DNA from 2 places in the Paenibacillus sp. XP01 genome. Region 2 is predicted to be linked to the other one. Evidence: riboswitches for the same ligand, from Rfam matches in the RefSeq annotation. Region 2 holds a riboswitch; the other holds the start of a gene.
The links. Region 2 has a riboswitch for cyclic di-AMP ahead of SNR34_RS00145 (resuscitation-promoting factor). Riboswitches for the same ligand answer to the same signal wherever they lie in the genome.
Positions count from the first base shown of each region.

Region 1: it holds a riboswitch for cyclic di-AMP, as region 2 does, so the genes downstream of both, SNR34_RS10075 (C40 family peptidase) here and SNR34_RS00145 (resuscitation-promoting factor) in region 2, are expected to answer to the same signal.

Region 1 is NZ_CP139481.1:2,158,225-2,162,437, reverse strand. Features, by position in the region: gene SNR34_RS10085 (alkaline phosphatase family protein) at 1-1,083, opposite strand, end outside; tRNA gene SNR34_RS10080 (tRNA-Leu) at 1,377-1,461, opposite strand; cyclic di-AMP (ydaO/yuaA leader) riboswitch at 1,792-1,923, shown strand; gene SNR34_RS10075 (C40 family peptidase) at 1,930-2,394, shown strand; gene SNR34_RS10070 (carboxymuconolactone decarboxylase family protein) at 2,519-2,848, opposite strand; gene SNR34_RS10065 (hypothetical protein) at 2,980-3,198, opposite strand; gene SNR34_RS10060 (hypothetical protein) at 3,342-3,671, opposite strand; gene SNR34_RS10055 (xanthine phosphoribosyltransferase) at 3,769-4,213, opposite strand, start outside.
Region 2 is NZ_CP139481.1:31,114-35,326, forward strand. Features, by position in the region: gene SNR34_RS00135 (HD domain-containing protein) at 1-345, shown strand, start outside; gene SNR34_RS00140 (TatD family hydrolase) at 469-1,239, shown strand; cyclic di-AMP (ydaO/yuaA leader) riboswitch at 1,480-1,731, shown strand; gene SNR34_RS00145 (resuscitation-promoting factor) at 1,999-3,186, shown strand; gene rnmV (ribonuclease M5) at 3,337-3,882, shown strand; gene rsmA (16S rRNA (adenine(1518)-N(6)/adenine(1519)-N(6))-dimethyltransferase RsmA) at 3,888-4,213, shown strand, end outside.

The sequences.
Region 1 (4,213 bases), 2.1 Mb from region 2:
TACATAGGCCATCGTTTCATTGACGGCGAGCACGATATCCGTATCTTCCGATACGGCTTCACCCGGACGCAAAATGGTGGCGTCTCCGAGCAAAGAAGGCAAATCAATGACCGGATTTTGCTTGGCAGGCAAAATCTGTGTCATTCCGCTGTCGCCTGCAATGACAAAAACGGCCTCTTTCAAGGCTTTCTCCGGAGAACCGAATGTTTCCAATACAGATTGAAGCTGCTGATCCAACTTTTTGACTCCACGAAGTCCAGTGGGACCTTTTTTATGTAACTCCCGGTCCAAGTCCGGCAAATAAACAAACAAAAAATCCGGCAATGTATTGGAGTGAATCAAATATTTTACGGCTTCAATAGCGAAGTCATTATGGATGCCCAACCGATTCGTTACACCGTCCGGCAAGTTTTTTATCCCCTGAAACGGATTAGACAACGAACCCAGGGACAACAGGTCCGGCCCTTTCACATGAATCTCTTTCGGTAAAGAAGCAGGACCTTGAATCCAATCGGGTATCGACAACTTATGATCGGACGCCCCCCTGTAAATCAGGCCGTTGATCGAACCAGACTTAAACCCTTGCCGGGCTAAGTCCTCATAGATCGTAGGCAAATTCTTGCTCAAATGACTCCCGTTCAAATGGATCAGCGCATCAGCAAGTACCCGATTCACTCCGAGCCTGAGCACTTCCATCGGTCCGGTTCCATAGTTGATCATTCTCTTGGTTTCCGCAGAGTACCACGTCAGACCCGGCACACGGTGAATGTCCGGATACGCACCGGTAAGCAATGAGCTGTCGATCGTGACGGACATCGTGGGAAAGGAACTGACCAGGTTTTTATAATATTGTCCGTGTTCGATCAGAAATTTTAATGTCGGAAGCTCCTGCTTGCCGATTCCTTGGTCAATCGCCTGAACCATCAAAGAGTCTACCATCAGGAAAATGACTTTCTTCGCATTTTCTCCACTGGCGGAATTTATTCGCATCAAATCCTGTTCTTTGGGTTTCGAGTTCTGGCATCCGATCAGCATGATCGATATAAGGATCACAGGCCACATTCGAATCCCTTTTTTCTTCATAACGGTTCACCCCTTTATGTACATTGTGTCTTGAAATCTAGGGGGTATCCGAGGTTATTTTTTCCATTATGAACATAATCAAGATGACAATTACATCCGTTCCGTGAAAAGTATGGCTGGATTCAGGACAAATACAGCGTCTCGCGGCAAATCTTTCCCGCCGCACTGGACGAAATGATGGCTAATGGCACCCCGGTACAGCGTGACCGCGTTACACAGGCGTTCCTAAAGATGAAAAAAGCTCCTGAATCTCCAAATAAGGAAATTCAAGAGCTTTCTTATGGTTGTATTGATGCGGTCGAGAGGACTCGAACCTCCACGGGGGGTTAGCCCACACGGACCTGAACCGTGCGCGTCTGCCAATTCCGCCACGACCGCATATGTGGTATATCTCCGGAAATATCACGGCGACAAGGAAGAATATATCATAGAAACCGAAACTCTGTCAACACATTAACAGCCATGATGAACAGCAAAATGACGCAAAAGGAAATGGATGCTGTAGTCAGGCGACAAACTATTTATTTGTCCATTCCATTAGCTGTTGAAACGGTGGTTACTTTTTTGTAACCGAAAAACGACAGCTTTTTCGCAATTTGAGCATAAAAAATGAGAATTCCGTTAACATGGCGGTGCAGATAACCGTTTCAGAACGATTTGACAATTTCGTATTTATGCAATATCATTTCAAATGGTTACAAAATATTCATTATTCATGTGCCGAGTTTCATTAGTGAAAACGGGGGAACCATACCGGGTGAATTATTCCGATACATAGGAAATATAGGGAACCTTCTACCGAACCCTTAGCTAACTCCGTAGGCATCGAAGGGAGAACATAACATTTTGAAAAAGCTTATCCTGTCCTTATTCGGCGCAGCCGTTTTATTTACTTCCGGTGCAACAGCAACCGAAGCAAGCAGCATCAATACCGTAGTCAACAGCATGACTGGCATTCCGTACAAGTGGGGCGGCACAACAATGGCCGGCTTCGATTGTTCCGGATTTATGAGATACCTGTTCAACAAATACAGCATCGAACTGCCGCGTACCTCGCAGGCACAAGCCAAGGCTGGCACCGCTGTTTCCAAAGCCAACCTTCGCACAGGCGACCTTGTATTTTTCAACACCACTGGAAAAGGCATCTCTCATACAGGCGTGTATATCGGTGGAGGCAATTTCGCTCATGCTTCAAGCAGCAAAGGCGTCAGCATCACCAAATTGTCCAATCCTTATTTCAGCGACCGCTACGTCACTGCACGCCGCGTAACCGGCGAATTCATGTATAACAAAATGCTTGGAAAAATTTAAACGATACCGCACTTGTTCATCCAGATCACTTGAGAAACATTGTACTCTAACCAAGAATGCCAAAAAAACCAGACAGGGCTCGAGCCTTGTCTGGTTTTTTTGGTGCAAATATGGGCTTATCGGATTAATGCAGCGCCTTCTGAACCCTAAGAGCCCCCTGAGACAGGGCGTGTCCGCCTCCAACGGCTCCGGCGACGGCAACGGCCTCTAGGATTTCCTGATCGGATGCTCCCTTGGCACGGGCCTCCTGCACGTGGTAGAGCGTGCACACTTCATTATTGGCAAACAATCCAATGCCCAGCGCGATTAATTGTTTCGTTTTGGCGTCGATTGCGCCTGGCTGAAAACACTCCCCCGTAAATTCGTGATAAGACTTGACCACACCGGGAAGCAAACTCTCCAATTCGCCAATCTGATCCTTGTACGCATGGACTTTATCGTTCATCAGTGTCATGTTGCAATCATCCCCTCACAGATAGGTTCCAGTCACTCACCGACCTTATCCTGTCTCCCGGAGCAGACAACTATGCCCAAACGTCCATGGTAAATCCAGTTAACCTCAGGAATAATCCTGATGGCAGACCGCTACTCCTTCAGCTGGCTTCGACGGGGTTCGCTGAAACGTTGGAAGCTGTAACGGCGATCCAGCTTGACCACTCGCCGATTTTGACGGCGAATGAGCACCTGCTCATCGTCCCACGCAACGACAATGCCTTTCACGTCGTTGGATTCCAACTCGTCGCGCACTACCCTCACTTTTTCTCCCGACAAGCGGAGCGCATTCAATTCTTCATCGCTAATCATGATTCATGGCCTCGACTTTCTATAAAATGATGGTCTGTATCTGTGCTAAACGGCAACGTGCTACAAAAAGAGACCTAAATGAAATTCATTTAGGTCTCGCGTGACTGCTGCCGTGTCATTCCTAAGTGGTTCCCTACTGAAAATTATCGCTGAGCGTGCTCTTTGCTGTCGTTCTTCTCAAACCAGAAATCAAGCACCTTGGCGGACATCACGCGTGATTCCAGGTACTCCACTTGATGCGGCGTAAATTGTTCTTTCCAAGAGAAGGACAACTCTTCGCACAAGCCCACGATCGTCAGCAGCTCTGACCAGGCAACGTAGCGTTTGTACCAGAAAAACTGCGGATGTTCAATCATATAGGGATAAAGGTCATCAAATTCCGTATGTTTACAATCCAGGGCACGTTCAAAATGAACTTTTGATTCAGCCAGCTTATCCATAAAAAACTGTTCTGTTGCCGGTTGGTTTCCCATGGTGTTGCCTCCTCTCCCTAACATAACCCCATTATAAAACAAATGCACGGTCATGCAAAGGTATAGTTAAGAAAAAATGAGTCTTTCCTTCGAATGGTCAACATTCCGAATCGTCAAACTGCACGGTACCGTTCTCCAGGGAACGGATCCGAACCAACGCTTCCACCGGAACGCCCAACTCGCGAATGGTGCGTGCGCCGGCCTGAAAGCATTTTTCCACCACGACTCCGAATCCGACCAGCTCAGCCCCCGAACGCTCTATAATTTTGATGATGCCGCGCGCGGCATCCCCATTGGCAATGATGTCGTCAATGAACAGGATTCGATCATTTTCCCGGATGAACTCGCGGGATACCATTATATCGGTTACGATTCCTTTGGTAAAGGAAGGTACGCGCTCACAGTAGGCGTCTGGGTCAGCCAAAAGCGTTTTTTTGCGCCTTGCGAATACGAGCGGCACGCCAAGTTCGTGCGCTGTGGCAAAAGCGACCGGAATGCCCGACGATTCAACCGTAATGATCCGGGTTACCCCGCTTTCGCGG
Region 2 (4,213 bases):
GATCGCAGGTTGTACAAATACGTAGAGATTGAACAGCATGACGTAGCGTTGATGGATGACATTCGGAAGGCCTTCGCCGAAGTGGGACTGGAGCCCGAGTACGATGTCGAAATTGATTTTCCAACTGATCTTCCGTATGATGTGTTTCGTCCGGACGAATCGACGGAGAAACAGATTTTGCTGCTGGATCGCCAAGATAAATTGCATGAATTATCCGAGGTATCCGATATTGTTCGTTCGATTAGCGGCATACAGCGTGGAAAGCATCATCTGTATTATCCGCAGGATAAAGTGGATGCCGTTCTTCACCATCTTCCAGCCCATATACGCCGTTATTTTTCTTGAAGCTGCACTTATTTTTTTTATGATACAGTAATCTGCTTTAATGGAGAGTAAATGTAGATCGACATAATTTTGTAATTCATTATTTTTTTCCGGACAGACCATTAAGGAGAAGGAGATGTAACCATGATGTTATTCGACACTCACACGCACCTGGATGCGCCGCAATTCGACGAGGATAGGGAGGAGGTCATTCAACGTGCTGTCGACGCTGGCGTCGGACGCATGATTAATGTCGGTTTTAATCGGGAAACTATTCCATCCACCATGAAGCTTGCCGAAACGTACGAGTTTATCTACGCCGCGGTCGGATGGCATCCCCAAGATGCCATCACCATGCAGGAGGGCGACCTGGAATGGATCGCTGATTTGTGCAAACACGAAAAAGTCGTAGCCATTGGCGAGATCGGGCTTGACTACTATTGGGACACCTCCCCCAAGGATGTTCAGCATCGCGTTCTTCGCCAGCAGATCGGATTGGCTCGCGAGCTGAAGATGCCTATTGTCATTCATAACCGGGACGCGCATGAAGACATTGTGAGAATTTTGCGTGAAGAGAAGGCGTCAGAGGTCGGCGGTGTGATGCATTCGTTTTCGGGGAGCTGGGAAACGGCAAAACTTTGTCTGGATATGAACTTTGACCTTTCCTTCGGTGGACCGATCACGTTTAAAAATGCCAAGCAGCCAAAAGAGGTACTCGCCAAGGTGCCGATGGACCGGTTTTATATCGAAACCGACTCCCCTTATCTTACTCCTCATCCATTTCGAGGAAAGAGAAACGAGACGGCTCACGTTCGCCTCGTGGCTGAGGCAGCTGCCGAAATCAAGGGTGTATCGGTCGAGGAAATTGCGGCAATTACGAACAAAAATGCCATGGGACGTTTTGGGATTCGTTGAAAATCGGAGTAATTCAGGTGAAAAAACGAGCTAGACGGAGTGAATTTGCTTTTTGATCCAAATAAACGAAGTTTATTACAATATTTTAACCAAATATTTAGAAAAACGTAGTTGAATGCTGCTTTACAACATGCATCGAAACAGGATATCATCTTTTCAGTGAATTGTTGCGTGGAAAAAGGACAGATGTTCGGGGGATAGCAAAAGGGACTCTTCCTTGAACGCAGCGTTTACTTTCATGAACCAGTCTCGCTGAGTCTCCGAACACGGAGAGCGGGGGAACCAATAGGGCTTGAATATCGGTGAATTTCCCGATCCGCGTCATTCGCTGACCCAAAAGCAGCGGATGGACTGCGAAGCCGTATTTGATTTCTTCTTTGGGTCTCGGGGTGAATTCAAGGGTATCCGCCATGAGCGGGTGACCGGAGATAGGGCGGCTCTCTTTCGTCCGAACCCGACAGCTAACCTCGCAAGCGGAAAAAGAGAGGTAATCTCGTGCATGAATTTCCGATATTCAAAATCATTCGGAAGCCACGAAAGAGTCCTCTTAGCTCTTTCTTTGGCTTTTTTGTTTTTGAATAAAAGAAATGCGGTCATCATAGAGTTCTTTTTAGGATGACTGATCTCATGTTGCGAAGAAGGGTTCATGGTGCAGAGCCGGTTGTTGTTTTGACCCGTTCTGTAGAAAATTTCGGTATAGTCGCGTCAAAGACATCATGCATTACTTTAGACGGCGGGGCTATGAAGGAGGACGGAGAAGTGGGCGCATTCCAACCAGAGGAGACCCATGAGTCACGATCATCCAGTAAGTCTTACGCGTTGAGGTGGAAGCATGAGAACTTGCGTCAAATTGCGTTGATCGCTATTTTCTCAATCGCACTTACAATCATGATCTTGTTAGTCGTTTATGGTCAGGCCGGAAAACAAATATCACTGGTGATTGACGGCAAATCTCAAGAGGTTGAGACTCGTACAGGATTGCTTCAGGAATTGCTGGATGAGCAATCCATCACGGTAGGGCCTCACGATGAGGTATCCATGCCATTGAACGGGTCCATTACGGATGGCGATCGCATCGTCATCGAGCGTGCTGTTCCAGTTAATGTTACGGCAGACGGAGACACCAAGACTCTGTATACAACGGATGCATCGGTGGAAGAAGCCATTCAAAAGGCAGGCATCACCGTAGGGAATGAAGACAAAATCTATCCAGCCTTGGATACTTCGATCAAGAAAGATATGAAAATTCGCGTAGTGCGGGTAACAAAGCGTACAGTCGACGTTGAACAGCCGATCGCATATAAAGTGGTCAAAACGGCTGACCCGAGCCTGTACAAGGGTGACAATCGAGTCATCGTGAATGGCAAGGAAGGCACATTGGTGCAGCATATCGAAAAGGTATTTCAGGATGGAGAATTGGTCTCCAAAAAAATGGTCGGCAAGACGGTGACTACGAATCGCGTGGATAAAGTCATTGCGGTGGGAACCAAAGCAAAACCGGTTGTCAAGGAAGAGCCTGTGGTTCAAACCGTATCGGCCCAAACTTCGAAAACTAAATCGGCTACAACGGCAAGCTCGACCAAAAAGTCTGCTTCGGGCAGCAAGGTCATCACGGTTTCGGGCACGACGTTCAAATATTCCAAAGTCCTCAAAAACGTAACCATGACGGCGTACTCCGCCGAAGAACCGGGAATCGGAACCAAAACGGCTTCCGGTACGAAGGTAACCGAAGGACGCACCATTGCCGTGGATCCGAAAGTGATTCCGATCGGTTGGTGGGTTTACATCGAAGGCCTCGGCTTCCGTCGCGCAGAGGATACGGGAGGGGCAATCAAAGGAAACAAAATCGATGTTTATTATGATAGCGTGAAGCATGCCCTGAACTTCGGAAGAAAGAAAGGCAAGACGGTATATGTCATCGGTCCGGTGAAGCCGGAACTGAACTAAAATCGTTTTACTTTAAATAGGGAATGCTATAAAATAGTGCATGATTGAATCATGCGGAATATGCGACAGTGGGAGCAAATGCTTTTCACGTCGTTTGCCAGAGAAGAGGGTCCTCCTCTTCTTTTTGCGTTAGAAAGGGAGAAATCGAACATGATAAAAGAAGTGATCGTGGTGGAAGGCCGTGACGATACGGTAGCGATTCGGCGGGCGGTGGAAGCCGACACGATAGAAACGGGAGGATCGGCCATCAATGATCGCATCCTGAGTCGCATTGCGCTTGCCCAGGAGAGACGGGGAGTCATCGTGCTGACCGACCCGGACCATGCCGGAGAGCGCATTCGCAAAATTATTGCGAATAAGGTGCCAGGCTGCAAGCATGCGTTCATTCCGGAAGCGGATGCTACCCGCAAGGGCGATATTGGCGTGGAGAATGCTTCGCCGGAGGCGATCCGTCTGGCGTTGTCCCGCGTTCACACATCGTATGAAGGGGTTCCTAGCCTGATTGACTGGGAAGATCTGATCGAGGCGGGATTGATCATTCATCCCAGGGCTTCCGAACGCCGGATGCAGATGGGCAATCTGCTGGGTATCGGCTATTGCAACGGCAAGCAGTTTCACAAGCGGCTGGGCGTGTTCCAGATTACCCGGGAGGAGTTCCTGGCCGCTCTGGCAAAAATTGAACGTGAAGGAATGTGAGGAGCATGAAGGGCATGGAAGAACGGTTGGAAATTGCTACACCCAAACGCACGAAGGAAATTATCGCTCGACACGGATTTTCCTTCAAAAAAAGTCTGGGCCAAAATTTTCTGATCGATCAGAATATTTTGAATAAAATCGTAGACGCTGCCGATCTGGACGAGTCCAAGGGTGCATTGGAGATCGGTCCCGGCATTGGGGCATTGACAGAACGCCTGGCTCGCGTAGCGGGGACTGTAACAGCCGTAGAGATCGACCAGCGGCTGCTGCCGATTCTGGACGAGGTTATGGAGCCGTATTCCAACGTAAGAGTGCAGCATGGAGATGTGCT